Regions from separate parts of the Pseudarthrobacter sp. HLT1-3 genome, predicted to be linked through region 1. Evidence: riboswitches for the same ligand, from Rfam matches in the RefSeq annotation. Region 1 holds a riboswitch; each other region holds the start of a gene.
What was found. Region 1 has a riboswitch for cyclic di-AMP ahead of AC50X9_RS02630 (NlpC/P60 family protein). Riboswitches for the same ligand answer to the same signal wherever they lie in the genome.

Region 1 (7,602 bases):
AGCTCCGTGGTCCTGGGGCGTGAACTGCTGCCGCAGCGCCTCCGTGGCGGGCACCGGCTCATTCGGGACGTCCCAGCTGCTCAGGGTGAGCGGCACACTGCGCGGGTAGACCGCAGGGACGATGCGTTCGCGAACAAATCGGTCGAGCCGGACTTCCGTGAGACGGCGGTCGTCGTGCAATGAGTTCCTCTTAGCGCTGCGTGGATGACACTGAAATGCATCCAATCGTTGGATAAAATTTACTTTGCCGCGCCGCCCAAGCCAAGGGGCCTCCAGTTGACGCTAGCTGCCGACGGGCGCGGGCACCCCGGCCACACGCCGGGCACCGGCGTACACATTCAGCGACGTGCCGCGGCTGAACCCGGCCAGCGTGATGCCGCTGGCATCGGCCAGTTCGACGGCAAGGCTCGACGGCGCGCTGACCGCGGCGAGGGCGGGGATCCCGGCCAGGGCGGCCTTCTGCACCAGTTCGAAGGACGCCCGCCCGGAGACCTGGAGCACGGTGCCGCGCAGCGGCAGCAGGTTTTCGCGGAGGGCCCAGCCGACCACCTTGTCCACGGCATTGTGGCGTCCCACATCCTCGCGCACGCACAGCAGGTCGGCGGAGCCGTCCTCGGCGATCCGGAAAAGTCCGGCCGCGTGCACGCCGCCGGTGACGTCGAAGACTGCCTGGGCTTCCCGCAGCCGGTCCGGGAGGGACGCGAGCGTGGCCAGCGGGACTGTCAGCGGGTCCTCGGCGGGGCTGTAGTGGGAGGACTTGTGCACGGCTTCGATTGAGTCCGTGCCGCAGATGCCGCAGGAGCTGGAGGTGAAGATGTTCCGCCCGGTGTCCGGGCGGACGACGTCGGGCCTCAGCTGGGCTTCCACCACGTTGAAGGTCTGGACGCCGTTCTCGTCCTCCCCGGCGCAGAACCGCAGCGAGACGAGCTGTTCGGGGCTCCAGATGATGCCCTCGGAGACGAGGAAGCCCGCGACGAGGTCAAAGTCGTGCCCGGGGGTCCGCATCGTGACGGAGAAGGACAAGCCGCCGAGCCGGATTTCCAGCGGCTCCTCGACGGCCAGCACGTCCTCCCGGTGCCGGACGGGGAATTCAAGGGCCTGCGGCGACCCGTCCAGGACATACTTGTGCACCTTGCGGCGCTGCGTGAGGCGGCCCATCAGGTACTCCTAACCAACATAACTCCATCATGGCAAGCACTGGGCCGGGTGGCCAGCGCGCGTTCCAGGCCGGGCATTACCCCAGCAGTTCGCTCCAGTCCACCGGGCCGCCGGTGCCGGCGGGCTTCCGGGCGGTCCGTTTGGGGGCGGGCTTGTCCTTCACCGTGACCGGCGCCGGGAGGGGGGTACGCCAGGGTAGGGCGAAGGCAGGGACGAGTTCGCCCAGCTGCACGCCATGCGGCGGGACCACCAGGACGCCGTCGGCTGCGGCCAGTCCGCGCATCATCCCCGGGCCGGTGTGCTGCGCCGGGGAGGCCATGCCGTAGAGGAGCCGGAATGGCATCAGCCGGGTCCTGCCGGGGTCGGGTTCGATCATGGAGCCGCAGTGAACCTCGGTCACGGGCGGCAGGGTCCGGTGCCCCAGCGCCGCAAGCAGCGGGGCCCCGATGGTTGACAGTGCCATCATGGCCGCGAGCGGGTTCCCCGGAAGCCCGATAATGAACCTGCCGTCCGGCAGTTCAGCCAGCACGGCCGGATGGCCCGGCCGCATGGCAATGCCGTCGATGAGCAGGCGTCCACCGAGCTCCGCGACCGAACGGCGCAGGTGGTCGGTGCCGGACCGGCCGGTGCCGCCGGTGGTGATGACGACGTCGGCGGGCAGCAGTTCCGCGGCGGGACCGGGAGTCTGCGTGGCTGGAGCCGCGCCGTTTTCCGCCGCAGGGTCGGTGTCCTCGAGGGCGGTCAGCCATTCGGCGTAGCTGTCGCCGATTTTCGTTTCGCCGGTGCAGATTCCGCCGAGCATCTCCACGACGCCTGCGAGCTGGGGGCCGAAGGTGTCGCGCACCTCCCCCGGCTGCGGGATCCCCGCCGTGACCACCTCCGAGCCGGTAAACACCAGCCGGACCAAGGCTTTGCCCAGCACCGGGAGGGCGTCGTGACCGCCGACGGCAGCGAGCGCGAGGTGGGCAGGGTTGAGGATGGCGCCGGCTTTGATCAGCACTTCGCCGGCGGAGGCTTCCTCCGCGGCCTTGCGGATGTGTTCGCCGTTCCGCGGCTCACCGGGTTTGGCGCCGCCGCCGAGGCGCAGGACCGGCAGTCCGTCCTCATCGCTGGCGATGGTGCCGCTTTCGCTGCGCAGCACGGCCTTCGCCCCGGGAGGAATCAGTCCGCCCGTGACAATCGGACTGGCCTGGTGGGGTGCCAGCCGCTGGCCGGGTTCCGCGAGGATCCAGGGTCCGCTGCCGTTGACGGCCCAGCCGTCCATGGCGGAGGAGGCGTAGTGCGGCAGGTCCACGAGTGCCTCCACATCGGCGGCCAGTGTCCGGCCCAGGGCCTCGCGCAGGGCAACGGGTGCGGCGGGGATCGGGGCAGCACAGTCGAAGGCGAGCTGCCAGGCTTCCTGCCAGGTGTGCGCCAGGTGCCGATGCGGTGCCTCCGCCTGCGGCGCCTCGCCCGCGGCGTCGGGGGCCGGCCCAGCGGAAGTCTCGTCCGGATGCCCGGGTGCCGGGCCGGCGTCGGGGGTGGTCGTTGCAGGCTCGTCCCCGGCGGCAGCTGGGCTGCCGTGAGGGGGTGCAGCTGTCATGCCCCTGAGGCTTCGCTGGCTGCGTAGTCCGTGGCGAGTTTGCGGGCTACGCCCATCGCGGCCTGCATGGAGGTGGCATCCGAGGCCTGTCCGGAGCCGGAGGCCAGACCAGCCGCGAAGCCGGCGATGAACGTCGTCAACGGTGCGGCCGGGCGCACCACGGCGTGCGCCGCCACTCCGGCGAGGGCAAGGACCTCGTTCACGTCAACCTCGACGTCTTCCAGTTCCAGGGCCTGAAGCAGGGCACGGCACCAGTCTTCGAGTGTTTCATCCTGGCTTTTCACCGTTTGCCTCCAAGGTTGAGTTCAGCTGGGGATCCCCGGGCCGGATGCCACGGTCTCGGCCGTCCCGATCAAGACTGTCTCGTTCGGGACGGTCGTGTTCAGGACGGTCGCTGCCATGCCGTTCCGGCGGGCGGGTAACCCCTAATGCGGAGGCATCGTCCCAAGTGTCCACATCATCCGTGGACCCCTCGGGGACGCTTACTTCCCGCACCTCCAGCCTAGCAAGAAGCGCGAATACCGAGGCGTTTTCGAGGGCACCGCGCCGGGCCGCATCGGCCGCGCGCTGTTGTAGCACGGCTGTGCTATACAAGCCCACAAGGGGTTGACGCCGTCCATCCCGCGACAGTGCCATAAGCCCGTCGTGCCCAGTGGCTGCGGCGACCGCGCCGAGCAGCGCCCGGACGGCGGCGTCCGCCCGGGGCATGTCGCAGGCAAGTACGAGGGTGAAGGGCGCGGCGGCAGGGTGGCGCGGGTCGTGGGCGCGGTTCCGTTCCAGGGCGGCAAGCCCTGCCGCGATGGCGGCGGCAGGTCCGGCATAGGGCGGGTCCTCCCGGCAGCTGACCACACCGTCCGGCAGGTCTCCGGGGTCGGGCCCGACGACGGCGACCGCTGCCGCGCCGCGGACGGCCCGAAGGGCGTGCTCAAGGAGGGTGGCGCCGTCGTGCATCAGGCCGGACTTGGGCACGCCGCCCAGCCGGGATGACCTCCCACCGGAGAGGATGACAGCATCAAATTCCACCCGCCCAGCCTAACGCGGTCCGGCAGGCCGCCACTCCGGCCGGACCGAACGCGCGATCGGACCGAACACGATCGGACCGAATCGCCGGCACGAATCGCCGGACCGGTTCAGGCAGCAGATTCCGGCAGCAGGAAAGGGTCCCAGGCCGGCGTCGGCTTCTCCAGTTCCTTGATCTGCCAGGTTGTCCCGCGGGGCGGCGCCGGGCTGAAGCTCAGCTTCCAGCCCATTTCACCCGGCGTATGGTCCCCTTTGGCATTGTTGCAGCGCAGGCAGGCAGCGACGAGGTTCTCCCAGGAATCCGCACCACCCCTGGATTTGGGCTGGACATGATCAATGGTGTGGGCCGCCTTCCCGCAGTACGCGCAACGGTGTCCGTCCCGGCGAAGCACGCCGCGGCGACTGACAGCCGTTATGTTGTTGTACCGGGGCCTGATGTAGCGATTCAGCAGAATCACCGAGGGCCGGCCAAGGACGTCCTGGGGCCCGACGACAGGATTGTCGCCTTCCGCCACGACGCTGGCCTTTCCGGTCAGCACCAGCACGAGTGCCCGGCGGAAAGTGACAACCGCCAGCGGTTCATATCCAGCATTTAGAACGAGAGTGCGCATCCGCATACCTCTTCACGGCCGCACCCGCCAGGGGCACGAGGGCCGGCTGCCCTCTGCTTGGTCGGGCTATGGACAAAACAAGAGTAAACACGGAGGTGCCGATTTACCGAATATTTTTATCGCGCCACGACCGCAGCCCTCGAAAGTTCACCCGGCGGCAATGCAAAGGGACCCCCGCCAAACGGCGGGGGTCCCTTCGGTTTTCGTTGCTGTGGTCTTAGCCGCCGATGCGGATGAAGACCGGGCCGGAGCCGACGTTGACGCTCTGCAGGGACGTGGTCCCGCCGTTCCAGCCGCCGTGGACGGCCATGCCGTTGCCGACGTAGACGGCGATGTGGGCCATGCCCGAGCCGCCGTTCTGGTAGTACGCGAGGTCGCCGGAGCGTGCCTCGGCGGCGCTCACGGTGCGGCCGAGGGACAGGTAACCTGCCGGCCAGCCGTGGTAGTTGATGCCGGCAGCAGCCAGCGCGTTCGTGGCGAGGGCGGTGCAGTCCTGGCCGATACCGAGCTGGGCGTAGGCAGCCGCGGCGATGGTCGCGCCCATGCCACTGGAAACGGCAGGTGCCTTGGTGGCAGTCGAGGCGGCAGTCAGGGTGGCGCCTCCGACCTGGGTGCCGGCGGTCTTGGCGGCGGGAGCTTCCTCGACCTTGACGACAGGCTTGGGGGCCTCGACGACGGGGGCCGGGGAAGTGGTGACGGCCGGCTTCTCGTAGGAGATGGCGATCGTGGAGGCGGCCGAGATGGTCGCCGGGGAAGCAGCCTGAACCTCGAGGGTGGAAGCGGAGGTGGCTTCGCGCTGGACGTTGGTCTCAGCAGCGTTGGCTGCGATACCGCTGGTCAGGACGAGGCCGGAAGCAGCAGCGATAACGGCTGCCTGGCGACCCATGCCGCCGGCGTTGTCGCCGACAGCCTTGGCAATGACGGCCAGCGAGTTGGTCTTGGTGACCTCGGCGCGGTGCCGTGCGTTTGCACGAGTAGTCATTCAGTTCTCTCTTTCGTGATCCTGGGTCCGCGCTTTTCAGGCGCGGTCTGAGGACGCTCCGGCATCTTGGGGGTACGCCGGATCGCCCCGAAATGGGTTACTTAGCGAAGGGTGTACTGCGAAGACGCGCCAAAAGCGGGAACTGCTTGCAGGTGCATGGCCTGCGGGCCGGACTCAGCAGAGATTGAGTCGGCGGAGTGGAATCCGTTCCGGGCGCCGGCAAGGACGACACGGAGGTTGGATTTCAGCGGGCTCGTAAGAGCCGCGCCAGCGCGGTGAAGCGCAGCATTGTGGCGTGAAGACACGAAAGTAGCCTCTCCCAATGCCTGCGAGGTGAGCTGTCGGATTCGGATGGGAGTCACCCGGCCGCGCTGCTTCCTGGGAAGCTTTGCGACTTAACCCCAAGGTCTTCTTGCGAAGACCAAAATTGGTTCCCCCGCCCCTGCCAGACGATGTCATGCGAACGGACCTTGAGCGGTGGCAGAGCTAGGCAATCCACTCAAGAGCGCCAACTTCGGAAAAGTTGGCGTAGGTCAAACGGTACAGCAGTTGGGAGGCAATGTCACATTCAGATCACGGCGTGTCACAAGAATGCGAGAGCGCCCCATCAGCTTTTAGAGCCAGCCGGTCGGGTCGACGACTTCGCCGTTGACCATGACTTCAAAGTGGAGGTGGCAGCCGGTGGAGGCACCGGTGGTGCCGGACATTGCCACGACATCGCCGCGGGAGACCTGCTGGCCCACCTTGACGGTGGCCGAGGACAGGTGGTTGTAGGTGGTCTCCAGGCCGTTGCCGTGGTCGACCACTACCCGGTTTCCTCCACCGTAGGGATGCCATCCGGTGAACGTCACCGTGCCGCTGGCAGCCGCCAGGACGGCGCTGCCGCACTGGGCGGCATAGTCCTGGCCGCGGTGGAACTCCCCGGAGCCGCCGGTGATGGGGCTGACGCGGTAGCCGAAGGGCGAAGCCGTTTTCAGCTGGGCGAGGGGCGCCCCGAGGCTGCCTGCGGAGGCTGCACGGGTGATCGACCCGGCGGACTGCGCACTCAGCAACTGCTTGAGCTTTCCGTCCGGGTCACCCTGGGTGGTGACGGCGCTACGGCTGAAGTCAATCTTGGCTTCGGCGGCCGTGATGTCGGGCTGGACCGCGGCGGAGATGGAACCGGCGGCGGAGGTGTCCGTGGCCATGACCGGGCCCGTCGCGGGGACGGTGACAGTGAGGACCAGTCCCGTGGCGGCCAGGGCGAGGCCGGCCTTTTGCCCCACGCCACTGGCGGCCGCGAAGTCAGTTACCTGGCGGAACGGACTGCGGCGGTCCCGGCGTGCGTCGCGGTGCGCGTCACGTGGGCGGTCTGCCAGCAAGGCGACGGCCGGACGGGACTCCGGAGCGGGACCGGTCGCACGACGGCGGCCCCTGGCGGTCTGGGTGGTCAAAAGGTTCCTCTCTGGAGAGCCTGCGAAGTTAGCTGTCGGATTCGGGTCAGAGAGATCAAAGACCCGGTCCGCCGTGGCAAGAATCCAGGCACAAAGGGATCCAAAGGGTCCGTTGGTGGAGGGTACTCGCCGCTGACGGACTTCACCCCAAGGCTGTTGAAACAGCCGGAAGTGGTTCCCCCGCCCCTGCCAGAAAGGTGGTTCTGCTACTGATCCGCTGGCAGAGCTCGGCTTCGGATCAGGTAACGCTTTGGTATCGGTACTAGAGACCAACTATAGGCGATTAAGCCATTCAGAGATAAATCCGTTATCGAAGCTGTGCACAACTCATGGGTCGTCGCATCAGCTGTCAGTTAGTGCCGGCTAATCGACGGTAACAAAGACGTGGGCTGCAACCTCGGGTGGCAGCTCCAGGGCGCCTTCGATCTCCGGCACTCGCACCGAGATGTACTCCCCTACCCGCTCCAGCGAAACACTGGCGCCGGGGCGGATGCCTCCCTCGTCCAGTTGGACGAGCAGTTCCGGTTCCACCTGGATGGGCTCGGCGAGGCGGCTCACCCTGATCCGGGAATCCGGCCCGTAGCCGGCCATGGCTTCGAGCAGGTTCACGACGCCCGGTGCGTGGGGCTCGGAAGCCAGTCCGCCCAGTTCCGCGAGGCCGGGAATCGGGTTGCCGTACGGCGAGACCGTGGGGTGGTTTAGCAATTCGAAGATCCGCCGCTCCACCCGTTCGCTCATCACGTGCTCCCAGCGGCAGGCTTCCTCATGGACATACGCCCAGTCGAGGCCGATCACGTCGGCAAGCAGCCGCTCGGC
Region 2 (7,602 bases), on a different contig from region 1:
GTCGAAACCGCCCTTGTCCTTGGCGGTCAGGGTATGCGGGGCGCTGTCCGCGTTCGTCACCGTCACCATCGCCCCCGGCTTCACCGACGCCGGAACCTCATACGCGAAGCCCCTGATCGTGATGACAGCCTCGCCGGCCGAGGCCGATCCATCAGCTGACGGGACAGCGGAACTGGCGGCGGGCGGCGGGGCGGAGGGCGCTCCCTCCTGGGCGGCGCACCCGGTAAGGGCCGCCAACGACACGGCGACAGCTACGGTCAAGATGCGATTGATCGTTCTCATGACAATCCCTTTCCCAGGGATGTGTCCTCCGCGCGCCGGAATGGCGCACCTATCAGGAAACTACCCACACCCTATTCGTCACCACTGCCCTTACGGACTGCCGACGAGGACTGGCGGAATGACCGGCCCGAACGGGATCCATGCTGTCCGGTGGAAGGTTTTCTGAGGGAAAGACATCATGCTTCCGGTCTGCGTAGGCTGGCCCCATCCGGCACGGTACGAGCATCGAAGAGTGAGTCATGACTGAAATCACTGCACATGTCGAAGTCCTCTGCCGGCCCTGCGGCAAGTCGATGTCGGTCGTCTCTCCAGCATCTCAAATACGATCGTATTTTGAGGTGCCCGGGAGGCGGCCGTCAACGTAGGGCTGGTTTCCAGCGCGAGGCATTTCGTCATGTTGGGGCCGGGCGATTCGACGATACTTCGGGGTCGTCACGAGTCGTGGTTTCCGGATGTGGAACCGCATGGATTGCACCTACCAGGTCTCTTTGCGTGATCTTGGTTAGAAGTCTTTGTCGGTTGTGCCGGTTCCGGCCGGTGCCGTCTGGATCCGCACATTGCTTATGCCCGCCGTCGAGTTCGCGGCAGCGGTGAGGGTGGCGTTACCGGTCAGGTAGGCGCCCGGATCCTCGACCGACCCCGAGGTGTTCTCGTTCCAGGCGTTCACGAACGATTGACGGAAATCCCACACCGACATCGGAAAGAACATCGAGGGACGGCCCGCCGGGTTTTTCTGCCCCGTCACGGTTTGACCCGGACCGGGGGACCGGTTCCTAAATGCCGAATCGCCCCTCGGAGGGAGGGGAGCGCAGGAGCCGGTCCGGTGGGTGCAGGTCGATGATTGGCAGGTGCCCGTCAGTGCGGATGGCGTCACCACCGCCGTTTCGGTGGTGGTAGCCGCTGGAGTAGTGCAGGATTACATGAACCGACTCTACGGCGTTCGCCGCACGCAAGGTTTCGATGATGAAGTCGCGCTCCTCATCCGTGCGGTCTGCAATTTTGTGGTGCCGCTGATCGTATCTTCGTAGATTTTGTCGCATCCGGCCTTCTTCAGGGCGTCGATCTGCAAGCGCAGGTTCTGGTCCCGGGTGGAGACTCGGGCGTAGCCGATTCGGTGCGCGGTCATGGGGTGTTCTCTTCTCAAAACTCAGTCCGGTGCGTTGCTTCGACTGTACCTTTTTGAGAACTATTTGTGAGAACGACCGGCCTTGAGCTCGGTTTTTCGTCCCAACGGCGGTTTTCAGCAGAAAGATGCCCGTTTGCAACAGCTCGCTGCGAACACCGCGATTCTCAAATCAACTTATTCTTGAAATCCTTCGTTTCCGAGATTGGCTGTATCGCAGCAGGGAACCGGCCGGTGCTGCGGCCAAAATGCCTCCACTGGTGGAGCCCGGAGGCAACGTCAAACCGGCCGCTTGCCCTCCACGGGGCCAGGCCAGCGCCGGGTGCCGCGGCCAGTCTTGTCCCGCTGCCAGGTAGGCGGTCAGGGCCGCCATGCGGGCATGCCATCTGGCCTCGTCGGCCCTCGCTCGGCGCTACTTGCCCATAGCCGCGGGCCCCAACACCGGGACCCAAGGTGCTGCATATAACGAATTTGTAACTTATGCGAACCGTTCGCTAGGGTTGGAGAAGAACATACCCCTAACGGGTATGGTTGCGACCGCTTCGCCAAACCCCGCCGGCGGTCAATGAAGCTATCTTTCTCAAGGCGGGGGCGGAGGACCCATCTACGGTGCGCCATGGTGCACCTTGGGGTGAAGTCGATCCTGTGACTGCGTGTCTGAACGTATCCGCAGGACGGCCGGACAGTCCACTCGTCCGAATCCGACAGCTAACTTCGCCGGCGCCGAGAGGACCACGATTTTGTCTGCCCACCCAGAACACGGCCGCCGCCGTGCCCTTCCGTCCCCTTCCTCAGCGTCCAATCGGGCTGCAATCCATGTACCATCGAGGCCGTCCCGGGGCCAGCAGTTTGGCGTTGCGGCAGCAGTTACGGCAATGATTGCCCTCACCGCGCTGTCTACAGCCCACGCGGATTCCGGTGCGCACTCTGCAGGCAAGGACCAGCCGGTCGCTGCAGCCCCGGCCGCCCAAGTGGCCGTTACGGCGGACGCCGGTGCCGGTCTGACCTTTGACCGTCCGGCTGTGACCTCACAGCCGGCACCCGCTCCGCCGGCTCCTACACCTGCACCGGCTCCGCTGGTGCAGGCCGCGGCAGTGCCCGCGGCACCTGAAGCTGCCCCCGCACCGGTGTCGAAGGGGCTGCGGGCTCCGCTCGCGTCGATGAACGTCAGTTCCGCTTTCGGCTTCCGGGTCAGCCCCATCACCGGAGCTGCAGGTGAGTTGCACACCGGCGTTGACCTGACGGGAGCGTGCTCGACAGCGGTATTCGCGGCCGGTGCTGGGACCGTCACCGAGGCCGGCTGGAGCCCGTACGGCGGCGGCAACCGGATCGTGGTGGATCATAGCAACGGCTTGAAAACCACCTACAACCATCTGGCCAGCATTGGTGTCTCGACCGGGCAGTCCGTAGCGCAGGGCCAGCAAATCGCAGGCGTTGGTACGACCGGAGCATCCACTGGCTGCCACCTCCACTTTGAGGTCCTGGCCAACGGCAAAACCGTCAACCCCTCAGCCTTTATCTGATCGCCCGGGCCATGGCAGTAGGCGAAGGCCGGCAGCGCCCCGCGGCCGGCGCTGCCGGTCGTGACGCTCAAGGACAGGACAGCGCCCAGCGTCGGACCCACGCAGGGGGTCCAGTCGAGCCCCAAGACGACGCCCAGCAGCGGGGCGCCGGCCAGGCCTGTACGGCGGCCGAGGGTGATCTTTCGGGTCTGCTGCAGCCATGGCACCATTCCAAGCAGGGCTGCCCCCATCAGGATCACCACCACGCCCAGGCCGCGCATCAGAATGTCCTGCCAGCGCAGCAGCCAGGACCCGATAGCCCCGTAAAGGGTGAATACGGCCGCGAAACCCAGCACGAACAGTCCTCCCGGTCAGGACGCGGCGGCGGTTGTGCGACTGGGTCGGGTCTGTCAGTCCGGAGACGTATCCCAAATAGCCCGGTATCAGGGGCAAGATGCAGGGCGAGAGGAAGACACCAGGTCGGCGGTCATGGCCAGGGGAATGGCAATCAGGGGAGCGCCGGAGGTCACCATTGAGGCGAAGAATTCTCCGATGTCTATGGGTCAGGAGGCACCGGAGGCCGGAATGTGGTGCCGCCGTCGGTGGAGACGATGATCCCCTCGGCGGTGGCGGCCCAGATCCACGGGTTTCCGTCGGTGCCCTTCACGGCGGCTATCGCGTGGACTTCGCCGTCGATCCGGCCCTTCCGGGTCCAGGTCGCGCCGGCGTCGGCGGAGTAGTGGACCGTTCCGTCGGGTTCGACCCCTGCGGCCTCTGCGGGGTGGGCGAAGGTGGCCAACTGAATGACCGGGCCGGAGGTCACCAGCTCCCAGGTGTTGCCGCGGTTGGTGGAGCGCCGGATCCCTTCGGGGGTGGTGGCCAGAACGGTGTCACTGTCGGGGTGCCCGGCCAGGGCCGCGGGGGCGAAGGCGGCGGCCACGGTTTTCCAGGTCTTGCCGTCCAGTGTGGTGCGCAGTTCCCAGTCGGGCGACGATGCCGGATTTGGTGGTGGTGAGGGCGTGGAAGTCTGATTCGCCTTGCCTGGAGAGCTGTTCCCAGGTTTTGCCGCCGTCGACGGTCTGATCAGGCCGAGCGGGTTAGGCAGGTCGGAGCCGGCTCCGGAGTGGCCGGAGGCGTAGAAGACGCCCTGGTCTTTAGCTCCGGTGAAGCCCCGCTGTCTTGACTTCACCCGGGATCTTTTCGATCCGCAGGCGGAAGCTCCTGCTGCCACCGTGCCGGGTAGGCACTCTGATTGTTCCTCCGCTTCGGAGCTCTCCCGAAACGGCTGTAAGGCCGGAGTCCCTGATGGCGAAGCCTCGGCATTGATCAGGTTCTAGGCCTGCGCACCGTTGGGGCCGTCCTGGGGGATTCCATTCAAGTTGACACCATCGCTCTTCCTCTTAAACGGCTGAGAGGCTATCTTCGTAGCGTGGAGGTCGCTAATACGCTGCAGAGGCGCGGAATGACTGTGGGGGCGGCAATTTTGGTTGCGATCAGCCTCGTATGACGGGATGCACGGCTTCGCGGCTGGAACCCGTGCGTGGTGTGGACGCACGCACCGTCCTTGAGGCCTTCGAGGCCCGGGGCATGCTTGACCACGTCGAGGCACTGCACCGCATCGCGGAGGATAATGGCGGCAATCGCGCGTCCGGCACCTCCGGCTACGAGGAATCGGCCCGCTACATCGAGGAGCAGCTGCGCGCAGCTGGGTACTCGCCGACCCGGCAAACCTTCACCTTCCGGTCCGACGGCAAGGGCAAGAAGCAGGTGGAGTCGTATAACATCCTCACGGAGACCGGGGGCAGTGCCGAGAACACCGTGGTGGTGGGTGGCCATCTGGATTCCGTGCGCGAGGGTCCGGGAATCAACGACAATGCCAGGGGAGTGGCGGCCGTCCTGGAGACCGCCCTATGGATGAAGGAGACCGGGTTCAAACCGATCAATAGAATCGTGTTTGCGTTCTGGGGCGCCGAAGAAGACGGCCTCTACGGGTCCCAGCACTACGTCGACGAGCTGAGCAAGACCGAGAAAGACCAGACTGCGGCGAATCTGAATGTGGATGCATTGGCCTCGCTCAACGGCGTGCGGTCCATTCACGACGGGGACGGGTCTGATTTCGGTGACGGCGGCCCGTCCGGTTCGAGGGAGATTGAGGAGCTTTTCTTCCGGTACTTCGAGGAGAACTCGCTACGCGCCGAAACCACGCCCTTTGACGGTGGCTCCGATTACAGCCGCAGCAACATCGCGTTCACCGATGTGGCGGGCACGGGTTACCCGGGCGGCACCGGCACCGCCAAGCAGATCGCCGAGGCCGTCCGCGATGGTGAGGGCGTCCTGGTCATTCACGGACTGGATTATGACGACAACGGCACGTACAACTTCAGCAGCCCGGAAGGTGCCAGCGAGCTGAACCCGGACCTCCCGGCAGAGGCCACCGACCCGGCAGTCTGCGGGGTCCTCGAACGCCACTAACACGGCCCCGCGGGGCCCTAATCTGGCACAGTAGCCTGGCACAGGGTTGTGCAGCGGGTCCGTTCAAAGCGGACTCCGGTGGCCCGCCCTACTTGCGGGGGCGGGCCACCGGCATGTCCGGGCGCGGCAGCCGCGGCGACGGAAAAGGTATTCAGCGAGGCGCGTCGCAGTTAGGCAATCCGCAACTGGGCCAAATCAGAACGGCGGGCGCAAGCTGTTCCGGCCCTCGGGCCCGGCTGCGATAAACGGCAGGACGCAGTGGCTCATTTAGAGATGGCAACACTCGCCGTCGGCACAGGCCCTCCCGGTCGGCATCCTCAGCTTCGTCCCTGGCCTCACCAGCCAATACGACCAGCTTGAGTTCGCGGGGCACCAGTCGGGGGCAATGCTGCTCGGATTTTTCCAAGTGTCGGTATCGCACAACATCGTCCACCTCTGACCCACCGGATTTCGACGTCGAAGTCCAGGAACAGCACGAACTCCTTCCACGCATTCTCTTACCGCCGCGTGGTGGCCGGGTATGGCGGGGGCCGCAGGGTGGGGCCCCGCCGAGTTGCCGAGCAAGTTCGTTAAAGAAGCGGCTTTCAGTCCTCAGGGGTCCGAGCGGGTCGCCTGGCGTCGCGACGGGACGGCAGGGCCCTATGGCTCCCCGAGATGGCGCTTGATGTCCGCGCGTCTCTCGCTTCGGGTGGGGACTTGGCGGCATGTATAGACCAGACATGGTTCGGTCCAGCGGAAGTGGCATGCTGGCCGGAAGCCTGTGTGCTGGTTGCTTTGACTACTAGCACGGCGATGAGGGTGGTCACGGGGATGGCAAGTACCAGCCCGACGGAGCCGACTAGAGTCCGAACTACCTCCTCCGACATTTCGTTGCTGGTCAGTGCGTCCCCGAGGGGCCGTTCGTAGAGCATCACGAGGATCATGATGGGTAAGGCGGCCCCCGCGTAGGCGAACGCGATTGTATAGACGGTGGAGGCGATGTGATCGCGGCCGATCCGCATGGCAGAGGCGAAGAGCGTGCGTGGGGAGGTTTCCGGAGCGAGTTCGTGGAGCTCCCAGACGGCAGATGATTGCGCGATGGTGACATCGTTCAGCACGCCGAGTCCGGAAACGATGAGGCCGCATAGGATGATGCCTGAGATTGAGATGTTGCCGGAAATGTTGGACATGGTGGTTGCTTCGGAGCTCCCCGACCCCCAAAGGTTCGCGGCATCCGTGGTCCAGGCGGCCAGCAGTGCGGTGATGCCCAGCCCAAACATGGTGCCGAGCAGGGCCGTGGATGTGCGGGCGGAGAGCCCATGCGCGAAGTACAGCATGCCGATCATGATTACGGTGGATCCCACGAGTGCCAGCAGCAGCGGGGGTTTGCCTTCGACGAGACCAGGAAGCATGAATCCCGCCAGCACGGCAAATGCGGCCACCAGCCCGATGAGTGCCCGGAGCCCGCGCCAGCGGGCCACTGTGATCACCACGACGGAATACAGGACAGCCAGCAGAACGATCGGCACGGTCCGGACGAAGTCCACAAAGATGTATAGCGGCATGGCTTGACTGGCTGCCCCCGGGGTTGCGGTCAAATCCAGATAACTGATGTTGTCTCCGGCTTTTACCCCATGGGACTTCGCGACGTCCGGGTTCATGATGACCTTGACCGGGTTTCCGCCCTTGTCCGGCTCGGTGAACGCAAAGACGCATTCGGACTCTGTCTGCGTCTGGGTAACCTGGCTCGTTCCCGGCGTACAGCTGTCCTCAACTACACGCTGGACCTTGCCGCTCTCGAAGGTCGCCCCTGGTGCGCCGGCGTACGGGTTGGCCAGGGTGATACCGTCCCTGTCGCCCGACGGCCACATCAGGATCATGGCGGCCAAGGTAAGCAGAGTCAGTGGCACAAGGATGGCGGCTAGCAGCCGATTTGCCCGCCGGCGTGCGGCGATCGCCGTAGGGGAAGGATCAGACCCGGGATGGCCCATCAGCAGTTTAACCTCATCCGTTGTACTTTACGGTGCACTTGAGGTGCGGCTGGACTCCAGGCCCCTTCGCCCATCGGGCCCGGGATATGGTCCGGCAAAGATCCCTGACCTGCACGGTGCCAGCCGGTAGGGGCGTCATGTCTGAACCACGGCGGCGACGTCCGAAGCAGTGTGCGGGAGACCAGACGGAGGAATGGACTCTGTGCAGGTGCTTTTGAGCCACTGTTTTGTCCCGGTTTTTCTTCACGCACCG
Region 3 (7,602 bases), on a different contig from region 1:
TGCGGGATCCCGACGACTGGCTGCGCCGTGCAGCCCTGCTTTCCCCGCTCCGCGAGCTCCGTGCCGGCGCCGGGGACTGGCCCGGGTTCGTGCGGCACGCCCGTCTCGCGCTGGGGGAGTCGCCCCAGACGGAAGCGCCGGCGGGCGACGACGGCGATGTTGCCGCCGAAGCGGCCTCCCGCGTGCTCACCGAGATGGCCCGGCACCGGCCGGGGCTGGAATTCTGATCGCCCCGCTCTGGATTTGTGATCGTTCCGTTCTGGAAGACTGGCGTTATGAATGCAGAGTCCAAAGGGGAACGTTCCACGCTCCTGTTCATTCACGGCGGCGGCGTAGGACCGTGGATGTGGGCGGCGCAAAATGCCTACTTCGCCCGTGATTTCACCGTCCTCACCCCAACTCTTCCGGGGCACCATCCGCAGCGCAAAGGCACGTTTTACACCCACGGCCAGGCGGCAGCTGCAGTCGCAGAGGAGACCGGCCTTCTGGAACACGCCCGCCCCGTCACCGTCATTGGATTTTCCCTCGGCGGTCAGACCGCGATCCAACTGGCAGCGTCCTACCCCGGCCACGTCGAACGCCTCGTGGTGGTCAGTTCCCTTTTGAGCCCGTGGCGCGGAGCAACGGCGCTCAGCCTGCTCGCCGCGGCGTCCGCACCGCTGTCCAGGAACCGTCGCTTCGCGAACGCCCAGGCGGCGCAACTCGGCATCCCCTCAAACATGTTCGAGGACTACTACGCCTTGTCCCGGTCCAGGTCCGCCGGAACGCTCAGGCGCTTGATCCATGCAAATTTCTCGTTCGCCGTTCCTCCTGAGGTCCTGTGCTCCTCACTGCCGGTACTCCTCATGGCCGGGGACAAGGAAGAACCCCGGCTCTTGCGGGGCCTGGAACATTACCAATCGAAATTCCGGAACTGCACCTTCCAGGTCCACCCGGGCGTGGGGCACGGGATGCCTTTCACTCAGCCCGGGCGGTTCAACGCCTCGCTGCACCAATGGCTGGAATCCGCCCGGCCAGCATAGGATTGCCGTCATAACGCCGGCCGCAGGCCAGCCCCTGACAGCCGCTTCCATGACCAGACGAAGAGCGCGGCGGCGGCGGGTGGTGCGATGAAGGCGGCCATCGTCACCAGCTGGAGTCCGACAATTGAACCGGCGAGGCCGAGCAGCGCTGTCACGCCGACGCGGAGCGAAGGGCCTCCGGGAATGAGCCGTCCGAAGGGCAGCGCCACCGCGAAGCCCAGCATGGTTGCTGCAGCAAGGATAAGCGGCCACTGCGTGGGATGCCCGGCCCCAAGAAATTGGGCGGCCGCCTCCACGACGAGACTCGCGCAACACAGGAATGCCGACCACTGGATGATGCTTCCGAAACGCGGAGTGAGCATAATCCCGGCTGCGAGGGCCGCCGGGAGGGCGGCCAGCGCGCCGGCCGCCAACCCGAGGTTCATGGCGTGGGTGGAATCGGTAACCATCGGCGCCCAGCTGCTGCCGGTGAGGGCAAACACCGCGCACCCCAGTCCCGCAATAAGCGTCACCAGCGCGGCAGCGCACGCTGCAGCGTCCCTCCGCCGAGTCCAAGCTGCAGCCGGCCTCTGCGGGGACGCTCGCACTGCTACCCGAACGGCGTCGCGCCGTGCTTCAGGATGCTTCGCTCTGCCCAATCTCAGAGCCATCACAAGCAGCACGACGGCGCCCGGTGCGCCGGCTATGGGGGCCATCAGCGTCAAGGCGCCGAGAAGAGGCGCCAATAGTGCTGCCAGGACTGTACTTTGCACGACGTGGTTGGGCAGGGAGCGCCGCTTGCTTAGCGCCGAGCCGACCGGTGCCACGAGACAGATCGTGCCAGCAATCCACGCGAGAATGAGGAACAGGAGCGTTGACGAACCAAACCAGCTGCGGCCGACGCCCGCATCAGCTTCATCGAAACCGACCGACCAACTCGCTGCCGTCAATGCCGCCAAACCACACGCCAAGAAGGCACTAGCCGCAGTGGACAACGCCGCCGGGGCGGAAAGCCGCCCCGTTCGATGCAAGAGCACGACGGCGGAGAGGGCTGAAGCCAGCGGGCCGATGAAGACGGCCAGCACGAGCCGAACCAAGCCGGCTCCGGGGAGCATTATCGCGTTGGTCAACAAGAGTCCGGTGGACACAGTGAAAGCGGTAACAGCTGCGGCTGCGAAACCCGCGGACCAACGATACGTCGCCCTCCCGCCCAGACCGTGGGCCCGGAGCGACCACGCCTCCGGCCTGAAAGGGCGCGCCAAGCCTCTGGCCTGGCTACGCCGTCGGGAACCGCTCATCGCTTGCCCGGGCGGCGCTCCACCACGGCGTAAGCCTTTTCATCGAAGAACTCCCAATCGGTGACGACCATAAAGCCCAGCGCATCCACCCGGTCGTTCAGGACGTGGACGTCGAATCCGCCGTCGCGGGGCTCGGCGTCCCACGTGGACACGTGAGCTTCCCCGTCTTCGAGCACCACCAGTTCCGTGTTGACGTTGAAGTCCTCCGGCGGCTGACTGCTCAGCTGGCAGATGGCAACACAGTGCCGGGGGACGTCGGGGCTGTTCATTGTCGGGCCTCCGTTTCGGCGGAACGGTGATGGCATCATCCTATGCCTGGGGCAGCGACCGGCGGGGCATTCCAGGCCCGGCCATGCCCCCCCATGTGATACCTCGATGTGACTTGTCGTGATCATTCCGTTACCGTTATTAAGTGCCTGTTGTTTCCGAGACAGGTTCTCCCCCGCCGATTGCCTAACTCTGCCGCGGCGTGGGGATAACTCGCAGCAACGTCCGGCAGAGACGGGGAAACCAATTTTGACCCGCTGTTTTCCAGGGGTCTTGGGGTGAAGCCGCACGGCCCGCTATGTCGGGCCCGCGTGCGGCCGGGTGCCTCCCATCCGAATCCGACAGCTCACCTCGCAGGCATTGGGAGAGGCTTCTATAATGACTTTTAGCAATACCCGTGCGCCCAAACACGCCGCCCTACGCAACAATCGCCGCACCGCCGGCACCATCGGCCGCCAGGCCGCAGTCCTCGTCGCCGCTTCCGGAATGGTGCTTAGCGGCGCCATGGCCGCCAACGCCGCCGATGCACCGACCGAGCGCGACGCTGCACCAGCAACGTCCGTTGACGTCAAGGGCCAGGTATCCGCGCCGGTGCAGGCCGACTCGGCCGTCCAGATCACTTTCGAACGCACGGCCGTCGAGACGTCCCCGGCTCCCGTGGTGGAGGCACCCAAGCCCGTAGACGCTCCGAAGGCGGCAGCTGCTGTTGCCGCTCCAAAGGCAGCAGCTGTGGCCCCCGCGGCGGCCAAGGCAACCGTCAAGGTCCAGGCAGCCCCGGCCCCGGCCGCTGCCCCGGCAGCCGGTGGAGTCAACGCCACCCTGCTGTCCGTGGCCTACGGCCAGATCGGCATCACGCAGGACTGCACCGCCATGGTGGAGAAGGCCCTGAACGCGGCCGGCATCCCGGTCGGTGACATCGGCCCGCAGGCCTTCCTGAAATACGGCTCGGTCGTCGCCACGCCCCAGGCCGGCGACATCATCGTCCAGTCCGGCCACGTCGCCATCTACGCCGGCAACGGCCAAGCCATCAGCGGCGGCATGAACGGCGTCAACGCCACCATGACGCACCCGCTGTCCTGGCTGACCGCCACCGGCCCGGTGACGTTCGTCCGCGCAGGCTAGCAGCACCGCCAGCAACGCACAGGAGGCCGGTCGATCAGTTGCCTTGGGGGCAGCGGATCACCGGCCTTCTGCGTTAACGGAGTCCGGCTCCACCGCGTACCGCAGCAGCACCACGCCGTTGCCAAACGTCCGGCTCTCCAGCAGTCGGAGAGGCATCATCGCATCCGTTTCCTTAAACAGGAGTTTGCCCCGGCCGATGAGGACCGGGTGCACATAGATCCGGTACTCGTCGATCAGGCCGAGCCGCCTGAAAGCCGCCGCGAGATCGGCGCCGCCAAGGGCCAGATCGCCGCCGGGCTGTTCCTTGAGCCTCACGACGTCCTCGGCGACGACCTCGTGCACCACCTCGGTGTTCCAATCCGCCGTCGGCAGGGTCCGGGAGTAGACGATCTTCGGCATGTCCCGCCAGATCCCCGCGAACTCAACCAACGGGGGAGGGCTCGACGGGTCCTGGTCGGCCGTCGGCCAGAAGGCCGCCATCAGCTCGTAGGTAACGCGGCCGTCCAGGAAGGCGCCCATCGTCCGGAGCTCATTGTTGAAGTGGGTGTGCAGTTCGTCATCGACCCGGTGCCAGCTCAGATCGTGCTGCGGACCTTCGAAGTAGCCGTCCAGGGACACTTGCATCATGAAGATGACCTTGCGCATGCGGGGCTCCTTTGCTGGGCTGCCGGGGTTCCAGCCTACGACGCGGACCGCGGCAGCGGCAGGGCGACGCCGGCCGGCCCGTTCTTGCCGCACTGCGGCTTTGGCGGCCCCCGGACCCCGGGCTCCGGGCTCCGGAAGGCCAATCCGGGACCACGTGGGCGCGGCCGCTTGCGCTAGGCTGAGCCTGGGGCAGAATAAGGAAATCTGAAGCCGCGCCGCGGTTCTGAATTGAGCGCGGTCCCTAGTCAAGAAGGACAAGCATGCCAGCGAACCAGCTCGTGCCGTCAGTCGACGTCGCGCCTCCGTCAATACTTCGGCGATAGGCCGGATGGATTCCTGGGGTCCCGGCCGGCACTACAGCAGCGGCCGGCATACAGCCGACTTCAACCGGAGTCCCCTGCGGGGCCTGCCGGGGTTTCTGGGCGGGATCAGGCCGCAGTTCCTGATTGCGCTCATCACGGTCCTCGCCCTGGTCTCGGCCGCGACCGTCTACGCCACCGTCCAGGCCGGCATTCCACGCGATGCCGGTGCTGCTCCGGCCACCTCGGCAACCGCAGCAGCGAATGCCGGAGCTGCCGACCCGCTGTCTGCCACCGGAGCGACACCGTCCGCGGCAGTAACAGCCACAGCGCCGCCGGCTGGAGGCGCAGCCCCGACACCCGCCGTCGCTCCTTCCGACCCGACCATCAGTGCGGCGCTCGACGCGGAAATCGACGGGGTCATCAAGGCCAACAGCGCCTACAAGTTGGGCGTGGCCCTGATCGACGTGCGCGACGGGGAAGTGCACGAGTACGGGGTGAAAACCAAGTTCGTGGCCGCCAGTACCGGCAAGATCCTCGCCGCTGCCGCCTACTACCACCTGGTGGAAACCGGCAAGGCCTCGCTGGCGTCCCGGATGGGGGCGTCCACCGCCGGCCAACAGATCCGGCAAATGGTCCAGCAGAGCAACAATGAATCGTGGGCGTTGATCCTCGCCGCCGTCGGCCAGAAGGGCATGACCGCCTACGCCGCCAGCCTCGGCATCCCCTATGACCGCACGGTGAACGGGCTGACTCCCGCCGAGACGGGGCGGACCCTGTCCGAGCTGTACAGCGGACGGCTCCTCAATGCCACCAACACCGCCCAGCTGCTGTCCTATATGCAGCAGACCAATTACGAGCTGCTGATCCCGGCCGCCACGCCCCCAGAGGTCAGCGTCTTCCACAAATACGGGCTGCTTGAGGGCTACCTGCATGACGCGAGCGTTCTGGTCCAGGGCGACCGGGCCTACGTATTTGTGGTCTACACGCTGGGCGTTGGACCGTCGGATATGGCGGCCCGAACCCGTGTCATCCACCAGCTCACCAAAACCGTCACTGCCAGACTCTTCTAGCGGGCCGTTCCCCAAACGGCCGCAGAACCGTACGCTGGTGGACGGAGGTGTCTGCCATGAAAGCAACCCAGGGAGACCGCATCATTATCCGTGGCACCACGGTCGAGTCATCGGACCGTCACGGGGAAATCCTCGAGGTCAAGGGTGCCGACGGCGCCCCGCCGTATCACGTCAGGTTCGACGACGGCCACGAGACTATTCTGTTCCCCGGCGGCGATTTCGTCGTCGAACACAGCAAGAGCGGCGAGACCCGCTAGAAGCTCGACGAACTGCCGGAGCCGGAGAAGCTGCCGCCACTGCTGCCGTAGCCCGTGGTGGTGCTGCCCCCGCCGCGGGCACTGCTCACGCTGCTGACACCGGTGTTGAAGCCGGAGTTGAAGGTCGGCACAGAGAAGAAGTAGTAGGCGGGATAGACCGTGCCCAGGATGCTGGGCTCGTACGTGCGCCCGTACTTGGCTTTGCTGCCGGCCTGCGCGCTCTCCATCTCCTTGCGCATCAGGGAGGCTTCCTTCTCGTTCTTGGCGAAGCTCTCGATGACCGTATCGGCGTGGTTCTTGAGCAGCTCGGACAAGTGGGTGCGGGCATCCCGCAACCGGTCCAGGGCCGTCTCCGGCGTGATCGAGCCATCTGCGAGCTCTGCGGTCCACTGTTCGATGTTCCGGTGGCTTTGGTCACGGAAGGAGCGGAGGGCGGCCGCGGTCGCGGAGTCGCCCGCCGCGTTGCGCTTGTTGAGCATTTGTTCGATCGCGGCCAGGTCGGCGCGGAACGGGGCCAGCTGCCGGTCCCAGGCGGGGGCCCAGGCGGAGCCCCGGTTGAGCAGGGCATTGGTGTCAGCGATAACGTCGTCGAGGGCGTCCAGCTCGGTGGCGGCGTCCGCGTAGCTCCTGACCAGGTTCAGATTCGACCGCTTGCTGAGTTCCTTGGGCGACAGGGCGTGGACCCGGTTGGCGAGGCCGGTGGCGCTGTTGTACTTCGCCATAAAGCTACGGTGCTTCTCCAGTACGGTGCTGCCATAGCGCGAGGCGTCCGGGATGGTGCTGGCGTTGAGCTCGGTGACTTCGAGATCCATGCTCACATTGGAGTAGCTGACGTCGCCGCGGGCCAGTTCCCGGCGGCTGCTGACCCTGGTCCGCCAGCGGACGATCAGCCAGGTGGCGGCGCCCGCGACGGCGGTGCCCACAGCGCTGAACGCAGTGACAAGGAAAGCGGTGGACCGGTACCACGGCTGGTTGATCAGTTCGGCACCGCGCTGGATCCCGGCGATGGTGCCGTCCGTCCACTGTGCGTCGCTCAGCAGATCCTTGGCGGCGTTCTGGATGTCCTCACGCTGTTCCTGTGAGACCTTTCGGTCCTCACCCATGTAAGTCCCGACGTGTCGGCCCCGCGGGTCCAAGGCGAAAATGAAGAGCCCGTCAGCCCACTTCTGCCCGTCTGCGCTGATCCACTCCGGACGCTCGGCCCGGGCGAAACGCAGGACCTCCTCGTTCAGATTGTCCGAGACCGAGCCGTTGTAGGTGTAGACAGCCACCTTCGTGGGCTGGTAAAACTCAATCGACTCCACTGCCGGCCGAAGGGTGTTTTGGTCCAGCACCCCCGCCCGGTCCTCGACGACGATGTCGACCGGCGCGACGGCAACTGCTGCCGGCCCCGAACCCACCAGCCCGATCACCACGAGCAAGACCAGGCCTACGACTTTCCGCACAATTCCCATTTCCTGAGCGTAATGCCTCCCGGCCGGCGCCGGCGGGAGCGCACCGATCCGGGTACCTGTTTTCGGTTAGGCTGGCCACGACTGACGGGGAAGGGAGCGGCAGTGATTGAGGATCCTGAACGGCCGGGACAGCCATGAGTTCCGCGAGCCCCGTGGATGATCTGAGCGGCGTGGCCGGCTTTGCCG
Region 4 (7,602 bases), on a different contig from region 1:
GACCGGATCACGGGACTGGCAGCCGGCGGGGACGACTACGTGACCAAGCCGTTCAGCATGGAGGAAGTGCTGCTGCGGCTGCACCGGCTCGTCCAGCGCTCCGGGGTGGCCGCGATGGATACCGCCGAACTCGTCGTCGGGGATCTCATCCTGAACATCGACACCAGGGAAGTCCGGCGCGCCGGTGAAGAACTCCATCTCACGGCCACCCAGTTCGAGCTGCTGCGCTACCTGATGGAGAACCCGAAACGCGTTGTCAGCAAGGCCCAAATCCTGGACCGGGTCTGGGACTACGACTTTGGCGGGCAGGCAAACATCGTGGAGCTCTACATCTCCTACCTCCGCAAGAAGGTCGATGCCAACCACCCGCCCATGATCCACACCGTGCGCGGCGCGGGCTATGTCCTGAAGCCGGCGGACTGATCCGTGCCCGAACGCTTCGGCCAGATTCGCCCCTCCGGGTTCATCTGGCGCAACCCCTCCACCTGGCACCTGCGCACCCGGCTGGTCCTGGTCGCCATGGCCCTGCTCGTGGCGATCTGCGGTGCCGTCGGCGTCGTCAGTTATGCCTCGATGGACCTCTTCCTGACCAGGCAGCTCGACAAGCAGTTGCAGCAGGCAGAGGACCGTGCCCGCGATTTTGGCCGCGCCGGCGGCCGCACAGATCCTCTTGAAGCGCGGGGCCAGGGAATCGGCACCCTGAATGCCCGGATCGATGAAGATTCAGTCCGCAGCGCGGGTTTCCTGGGCGAGGACGCCACCCGGAAGTCCCTTACCGAGGAAGACGACGAGGTTCTCCTTGGACTCAGCCCCCGCAGCGATCCGGTGGACCGGACCCTTTCCGCCGGAGCCTACCGGCTGGTTGCAGCCGAGTCACCAAACGGCGACGTAATTGTCACCGGGCTGCCGCTCGCAGAAAAACAAAACACGCTGGCCTCCCTGGTCTGGACCATGGTGCTTGTTTCTGCAGGCGGCCTCGTCGTGATCGGTCTGGCCGGCACTGCGCTGATCCGCCGGACCATGAAGCCGCTGGACCAGCTGTCCGAGGTTGCGACCCAGGTGTCCCGGCTGCCGCTTGATGCCGGCGAGGTGGGACTGGCCATGCGGGTTCCGGCGTCCGCGGCGCATCCCGGAACCGAGGTGGGCAGCGTCGGCCATGCCTTGAACCTGATGCTGGACAACGTCTCCAACGCGCTGGAGGCCCGGCAGAACAGCGAGATGAAAGTCCGCCAGTTCGTGGCGGACGCCTCGCATGAGCTGCGCACGCCCTTGACCGCCATCCGCGGCTACACCGAGCTGATGCGGATGACCGAACACTTCACGCCCGACGGCGAGAAGTCCCTCGCCCGGGTGCAAAGCCAGTCCGAACGGATGACCACCCTGGTGGAGGACCTGCTCCTGCTCGCGCGGCTGGATGAGGGCCAGCCGCTCAAGCTCAGCGAGGTGGACCTGACCCAGCTGGCCATCGAAACAGTGAGTGATGAGAAGGTCATGGCCCCTGACCGGGTCTGGCAGCTGGAGCTCCCGGAGGAGCCGGTGGTGGTCCGGGGCGACGCGACCCAGCTGCACCAGGTGTTGGCCAACCTGCTCTCCAACGCGCGGAAGCACACCGGTCCCGGCACAACGGTCGTGACCGGCGTGAAGCTCACCCCGGACGGTAGTGCCGTGGTGACAGTGACGGACAACGGGCCCGGAATCGCCCCGGAATTTGTGGACCGGGTCTTTGCGCGTTTTACGCGCGCTGACGCTTCCCGGAAGAATCCGGTGCCCGTTGCGGCGGCGGCACACGGGCGGCGGCCCTTTCCGCACCCTCCGCTTCACCCCCCGCGTCTGCCTTCTGCTTCCGGGGCCGCCGCCGCTCTCACCAGCGCGGCCGCCGAGGGAACCAGCGGGCTGGGCCTGTCCATCGTGCAGTCAATCATTGCGGCCCATGGCGGAACTGTCAGCGTCGCGTCGCGGCCCGGACGGACGGAATTCACTGTGCGGCTGCCGGCAACTCCCCCGACGCCTGCGGCTAGCCGGACAGCGGCAGGGGCGCAAGACGCCACGCCGCCGTCGTGATCTCCGTTATTGAAATGTGACTTAGCCGCCCAGGTCCTGTACGGTTTTTAGGGTGCGGCCATCACTAGGGCCGCATATCCGGGCGCACGCCAAGCTCTGCCGCCTACCGGATTCCGCTGGACCAGGCAGAGGCGGGGGACCCAGAGTTCCCGGGCATTTGCATCTTCCGCCCTTGGGGTGAAGCCGACACGTGAAATTCCGTGCGGCCGGGTGACCTCACCCGAACCCGACAGCTAACTCCGCAGGCGTTGAGAGGCGATTATGACCGACTTCAACGCACAACCGCGCCCTGACGGCGCCGAGAACACCACCCGCTCCAAACCGGCGAGCCACCGCGCGGAACCAGCCAAGCCCGCGTCGGCCCTGTCCCGGATTGCCGGCAATGTCGGCTCCACCGGCCGCCGGGCGGCGGTTGTGGTTGCGGCCTGCGCGGTCCTCGTGGGGGCCGGCGCCGCAGGCCAGGCGTCCGAGACCGGCGCCCGCAACACCAGCGCGGGCAGTTCCACGCAACCAGCCACGACGGCGGATCCGTTGACGCACCTCGATTTTGAACGCGTCCGGGTTGCCAACCAGGCCGTAATCCCGACCGGAACCGCCGCCGCCCCGGCAGCGCCGGTTCAGCAAGCTGAAGTACCCGCCCCGGCAGCTGCACCGGCCCCTGCACCGGCTCCGGCCGCCGCTCCGGCTCCGGAGCCCGCACCCGCACCAGCTCCTGCTCCTGTCGCCGTCAATGACCCTGCCGGAGCCCAGGCTTACGCGGCCAGCCAGCTGGGTTCCTACGGCTGGGCCGCCAGCCAGATGCCCTGCCTGATGAAGCTCTGGACCAAGGAGTCGGACTGGGAGACCACTGCCACCAACCCGAGCAGCGGCGCCTACGGCGTGGTCCAGTCCCTGCCCGCCGAGAAGATGGCCAGCGCCGGGGCGGACTACCGGACCAACTACCGCACGCAGATCAACTGGGGCCTGCAGTACGTGCAGGATCGCTACGGCTCCCCATGCGGGGCCCTGAACTTCCACTACGCCAACAACTGGTACTAAGCAGCGCTGCGGATCAGCCGCCCGGGCGGTTGGGGATGTACTGCACTGCCCACTTGTTGCCGTCGGGATCGGCGAAATAAACGAAGTGCCCCCAGTCCTGGACGTCGATGCCGCTGACCTCCACACCGTTGTCCTTGAGCTGTTGGTGGGCTGCCGCGATGTCGCTGACCACCAGCTGCAGGCTGGGGGCGGTGCCCGGCGGCGCATCATTGAGGCCCTCGCCGATGGCGATCGAGCAGGCTGAGCCGGGCGGGGTCAGCTGGACGAAGCGGATGCCGTCCATCGGCCGCTCGTCATAGTCGGCGTTGAAGCCCACCTTGTTGACGTAGAAATCCTTGGCGCGGTCCACATCGGACACCGGGACAAAGACGAGTTCGAGTTTCCAGTCCATGACGCTCAGGCTAGTCCCGCAGGGTCTCGCCGGGAAAGGGAAATCTCAAGCCCGTGGAACCCGCCGCGGGCAGGTTCGCGTCGGGCGGCTGGCTTAGCCGGCCACGCCGTAGAGGCGGTCGCCGGCATCGCCCAGGCCCGGGACGATGTAGGACTTTTCGTTGAGCTTCTCATCGATCGAGGCGAGCACGATCGTCACGTTGGCGTCGGAGAGCTCTTCCTCCAGCTTTGCCAGGCCTTCCGGGGCCGCGAGCAGGCAGATGCAGGTGACGTCGGAGGCGCCGCGCTTGAAGAGGAACTTGATGGCCTCGCGCAGCGTGCCGCCGGTGGCAAGCATGGGGTCCAGGACGAAGATCTGCCGGTCGGTGAGGTCCTCGGGGAGCCGCTCGGCATACGTGATGATATCCAGGGTCTCTTCGTCGCGGGCCATCCCCAGGAAGCCGACCTCGGCCGTGGGGACCAGCTTGGTCATGCCCTCGAGCATGCCGAGCCCGGCGCGCAGGATGGGGACGACCAGCGGCGTGGGCTTGGTGAACGCGGTGCCGATGGTCGTGCTGACCGGGGTCTCGATGGTCACCGGTTCGGTGCGGACTTCGCGGGTTGCCTCATACGCCAGGAGCGTCACAAGTTCCTCGGTGAGCTGGCGGAAAACCGGGGAGGGGGTGTTCTTGTCCCGTAGAACGGTGAGCTTATGGGCGACCAGCGGGTGGTCCACAACGAGAGTGCGCATGGGTCAAAACTATCACCCGGCGGACGGGGGCCCGCCCGTGGGGCCGCGGGCGCCGACGTCGTTCGCTTCCTCTGGAGAACCGCTGCCGGCGGCGCCGTCGCGCAGGTGGACAGAGTTGTCAAAAGTCGGGGCGGGTCCGGCGTCCTCGCGGTGCCGCAGGGCGTGGAAGAACCGGTGGGCCATGATCACGATCCCGACCCAGGCCAGCCCCAGCACCCATCCGATGATCACATCGGTCATCCAGTGGTGGCCCAAATAGACCCTGCTCATGCCCATTGCGAAGATGAAGGCCGCCCCCGCCGCGATCAGGCCGACACGGGCCAGGGTGTGTTCAATCTGCAGACAGGCGAGGTACACCACAAGTCCGATTACCACCGTGGTGTTGAGCGTGTGGCCGCTAGGGAACGACGGCGAACTTTCGTAGGGCGGGACGGCGTCGGCGTGGTCCGGACGGGTCCGGCCGATCAGCGTCTTGCCCACGGACGTCGCGGTCACGGAGACCGCCGCGGCACCGCCGATCAGGATCAGCGGCCGCCAGGTCCGGCTGGTCCAGATCAGCCACGCGGTCAGGAGACTGCCCAGGATGGGCATCCCAATCCCGCCCCCGATGTTGGTGAAACCCGTGACGAACGCGTCCAGGCCGGGGCTGCGGAGCTGTTCCATAAACCCCAGGGTGGGCTTGTCCAGGCTGGCCAGGCCGGCCTCGTCCACGACGTCGTTATAGACCTCGGCACTTACCAGCGCCAGCATCAGCACCACCGCGCCGCCCACGAGCATCGTGGCCCACAGCGCCGCATACGGCACCACCCACTTGCCCCAACGGTGCGTTATCCAGCCCACTGTCCCGTTGTTCACGGTTGCTCCCGAATGTTGGTGCTGGCAGCCGGGCTGCACAGCTTGCTTAGCATCGAAACTATCATTGAGCCATGACTTGCCCCGAGCCCCGCCATGCCGAATGGATGGGCCTTGCCCTCACCGAGGCGCGTGCCGCGCTGGCCACGGCCGACGTGCCGATCGGCGCCGTCGTCATCGGTCCGGACGGCACCGTGCTCGGCAGCGGACGCAACGAACGCGAGGCGCTCGGGGATCCGACGGCACACGCTGAGATGGTGGCCATCCGCGCGGCGGCCGCCCGGCTGCAGGAACGCAGCGCGCAGGGCGGAATGGCCGGTGCCGGTTGGCGTCTGGAGGACTGCACCCTGGTGGTGACGCTCGAGCCCTGCGCCATGTGCGCCGGGGCCGTGGTGCTGGCCCGGATCCCGCGGGTTGTGTTCGGGGCCTGGGACGAGAAGGCAGGCGCCGCCGGTTCCGTGTTCGACATCCTCCGCGAGCGCCGGCTCAACCACTGGGTGGAAGTGTATGGCGGGATCCGCGAGCACGAGTGTGCGGAGCTGCTTCGGGACTTTTTCGCCGGTCACCGCGGCAACTGAACTCTGAATCCTGGCCGCCATCGCGAGTCCCCGGAGGCTCCGAGCCGTGCTACCGGCCGGCCGCGGAGGCCGCGGCGGAGGCCGCCAGGGCGTCGATCCGCTTTTGCCGGGTGGCCGGTGAGTCGAGGCTGAAGGCGCGGAAGTCTCCCAGGTCCTCGCGGATCCACTCCTCGACTTCGGCGATCCGCCGGGTCACAGCAGGCGTGGGGGCGTGGAACACCCAAGGCACGATCCGTTCCCTGCCGGGATCGTACTGCCACAGCCCGATGATCCGGCCCCGGTCGAAGATGGGATGGTCCGGGAGGTCCGCCTGCAGCGCCAGCGAGCCAATGGCCTTGGTGTGCTGGTCCTCCTCGGCCAGCAGGTCCGCGGCGTTCCGCCGCAGCAGCGCGAGTGAGTCCGTGCCGGCCAGCAGTTGGATCTGTTCGCCGGCCGGTTCCTGGAACGTGGCGAGCTGGTCGACGTCGTCGGGCAGCATCCACAGCATGTCCCCGGCGGCGGTGGCAACCTCCACCGCGCCGGCCGCAGCCAGCGCCGCCTTGCTCTGGACCACGGTGAAGGCCGTAAACCACTGCGACTGTTTGAAGGTCGCTCCTCCGGTCCAGGCCAGGTAGCGGCGGACCAGCTCGGCGCGGGTTTCCTCGTCGTCGAGCGGGCTCGGCCGGAGGTTCCAGAGCTCGTAGGCGTAGCGCTGCAGGTCGAGGCGGCCGTTGGCCGGGACCCGGCGGATCCGGCCCTGCGCCTGCAGGATGCCCAGGGCCGCGGGGAGGGTGGTGCTGGCGCCCTTCCTCTTGCCTTCCTCGCCGAGGTTCCGCACGGAGTCGCCAAGTTCCTCCTTGAGCTGCCTCGGGTCCAGCGGGACGCCTGCCTCGGCGAGCGTGTGCAGCACCTGCTCCTCCAGCAGGGTGAGTTCGCCGCGGTCGACGCCGAGCCTGCCGAGCACCTTGAAGGTGGCCTCGGCGGCGTCCCGCCCGAGCTGCAGCGCCCAGGCGAAGTCGTCCCGGCCCAGGACGTAGGTGCAGCCGCGGGCTGTCGGGAGTTCGAGGATCCGGTGCGCCAGGACGTCGGCGTCCACTTGTTCGCGGCGGATGCCGGCGCGGGCGAAGAGCGTGAGGTAGGGGTTGGCGCCGCCAATGGAGCGCGCCCAACCCGCCCGGGCCAAGACCTGCTCCGAGGTGCAGCCGGCCAGTGAACCGTCCAGGCCCTGTTTGTGCCAGGCCCAGGCGCGGAGCCGCTCCGGAGTGAGGGTCCGGGCCGCTGGAGTTTTCGCGGTCCGGGTCTGCGTGGTCAGTGGCAGGGGCGTCATGGGGTCATTGTCCACCAGCCGGCTCGGCAGGGGAATCTTCCACGGGAGGCTTTTCCTGCGGGGCAGCCGGCGGGGGCCCCGCCGGGCGTTCCGGGTTCAGGGCCTCCAGCACGGTTCGGGCGGTGGTATTCCAGCCGGGAAGCCGGCCGCGGGCGTCCATCGCAGCGGCCCGCCAGCGGGTGCGGACCCCGGGGTCGCCCAGCCAGCGCCGCAGCACCTGGGCGAGCGGAGCCGGGTCCTCGTCGAGGGTGACGGCTGTCCCCGGCAGGGTGACGGCTGTCCCCGGCAGGGCGGCTGCGTGGGGCGTCGGCGCGGGGGGCGTGGCCGCTGGCGGCGTTCCTGCGGAAAGCGCCGGCACGGCGGCGCCGGCAGCGAGCGCTTCGACGGCGCCGGTGCCGGCCCGGACGATCACGGGCACTCCCCGCGCAATCGACTCCGTGACCACGAGCCCGAAAGTCTCGGCCTGCGAGATGAGCAGGCTGAGGTCCGCCGCAGCCCATTCCGCCTCAAGCGCCCCGCCTCGCAGCTCCCCCGGGATCCGGAGCCGATCGTGCAGCCCCAACTGCTTCGCCGTGTCGCGGACCAGTGCGGCGTAGCGCGGGTCCGCGGTGTCCGAGCCGATCAGGGAAGCGGTCCAGGGCAGATCC

Region 2: another riboswitch for cyclic di-AMP. It lies ahead of AC50X9_RS20435 (M23 family metallopeptidase); the one in region 1 lies ahead of AC50X9_RS02630 (NlpC/P60 family protein).
Region 3: another riboswitch for cyclic di-AMP. It lies ahead of AC50X9_RS20610 (C40 family peptidase); the one in region 1 lies ahead of AC50X9_RS02630 (NlpC/P60 family protein).
Region 4: another riboswitch for cyclic di-AMP. It lies ahead of AC50X9_RS12095 (aggregation-promoting factor C-terminal-like domain-containing protein); the one in region 1 lies ahead of AC50X9_RS02630 (NlpC/P60 family protein).

The regions. Positions count from the first base shown of each region.
Region 1 is NZ_JBWZCJ010000002.1:193,149-200,750, forward strand. It holds gene AC50X9_RS02600 (alpha-mannosidase) at 1-180, opposite strand, end outside; gene fdhD (formate dehydrogenase accessory sulfurtransferase FdhD) at 283-1,158, opposite strand; gene AC50X9_RS02610 (molybdopterin molybdotransferase MoeA) at 1,235-2,740, opposite strand; gene AC50X9_RS02615 (DUF6457 domain-containing protein) at 2,737-3,024, opposite strand; gene mobA (molybdenum cofactor guanylyltransferase) at 3,008-3,763, opposite strand; gene AC50X9_RS02625 (HNH endonuclease) at 3,871-4,371, opposite strand; gene AC50X9_RS02630 (NlpC/P60 family protein) at 4,589-5,353, opposite strand; cyclic di-AMP (ydaO/yuaA leader) riboswitch at 5,663-5,821, opposite strand; gene AC50X9_RS02635 (M23 family metallopeptidase) at 5,968-6,786, opposite strand; cyclic di-AMP (ydaO/yuaA leader) riboswitch at 6,789-7,004, opposite strand; gene AC50X9_RS02640 (iron-dependent transcriptional repressor DtxR) at 7,150-7,602, opposite strand, start outside.
Region 2 is NZ_JBWZCJ010000041.1:4,017-11,618, reverse strand. It holds gene AC50X9_RS20455 (cupredoxin domain-containing protein) at 1-282, opposite strand, end outside; gene AC50X9_RS20450 (hypothetical protein) at 785-1,027, opposite strand; gene AC50X9_RS20445 (hypothetical protein) at 1,056-1,235, opposite strand; gene AC50X9_RS20440 (recombinase family protein) at 1,214-1,408, opposite strand; cyclic di-AMP (ydaO/yuaA leader) riboswitch at 1,965-2,140, shown strand; gene AC50X9_RS20435 (M23 family metallopeptidase) at 2,281-2,928, shown strand; partial or broken gene AC50X9_RS20430 (cytochrome c biogenesis CcdA family protein) at 2,931-3,467, opposite strand; gene AC50X9_RS20425 (WD40/YVTN/BNR-like repeat-containing protein) at 3,464-4,096, opposite strand; gene AC50X9_RS20420 (M20/M25/M40 family metallo-hydrolase) at 4,453-5,379, shown strand; gene AC50X9_RS20415 (DUF4383 domain-containing protein) at 5,693-5,818, shown strand; gene AC50X9_RS20410 (YibE/F family protein) at 5,964-7,349, opposite strand.
Region 3 is NZ_JBWZCJ010000043.1:761-8,362, forward strand. It holds gene AC50X9_RS20590 (DNA alkylation repair protein) at 1-227, shown strand, start outside; gene AC50X9_RS20595 (alpha/beta fold hydrolase) at 276-1,022, shown strand; gene AC50X9_RS20600 (hypothetical protein) at 1,031-1,534, opposite strand; gene AC50X9_RS20605 (hypothetical protein) at 2,296-2,568, opposite strand; cyclic di-AMP (ydaO/yuaA leader) riboswitch at 2,771-2,940, shown strand; gene AC50X9_RS20610 (C40 family peptidase) at 2,945-3,688, shown strand; gene AC50X9_RS20615 (dihydrofolate reductase family protein) at 3,746-4,333, opposite strand; gene AC50X9_RS20620 (serine hydrolase) at 4,662-5,705, shown strand; gene AC50X9_RS20625 (DUF1918 domain-containing protein) at 5,762-5,962, shown strand; gene AC50X9_RS20630 (DUF5129 domain-containing protein) at 5,959-7,416, opposite strand; gene AC50X9_RS20635 (DedA family protein) at 7,551-7,602, shown strand, end outside.
Region 4 is NZ_JBWZCJ010000012.1:79,309-86,910, forward strand. It holds gene AC50X9_RS12085 (response regulator transcription factor) at 1-423, shown strand, start outside; gene AC50X9_RS12090 (sensor histidine kinase) at 427-2,061, shown strand; cyclic di-AMP (ydaO/yuaA leader) riboswitch at 2,166-2,324, shown strand; gene AC50X9_RS12095 (aggregation-promoting factor C-terminal-like domain-containing protein) at 2,323-3,099, shown strand; gene AC50X9_RS12100 (glyoxalase superfamily protein) at 3,113-3,490, opposite strand; gene upp (uracil phosphoribosyltransferase) at 3,584-4,219, opposite strand; gene AC50X9_RS12110 (phosphatase PAP2 family protein) at 4,232-5,074, opposite strand; gene AC50X9_RS12115 (nucleoside deaminase) at 5,146-5,649, shown strand; gene AC50X9_RS12120 (DNA glycosylase AlkZ-like family protein) at 5,699-6,955, opposite strand; gene AC50X9_RS12125 (glycosyltransferase) at 6,960-7,602, opposite strand, start outside.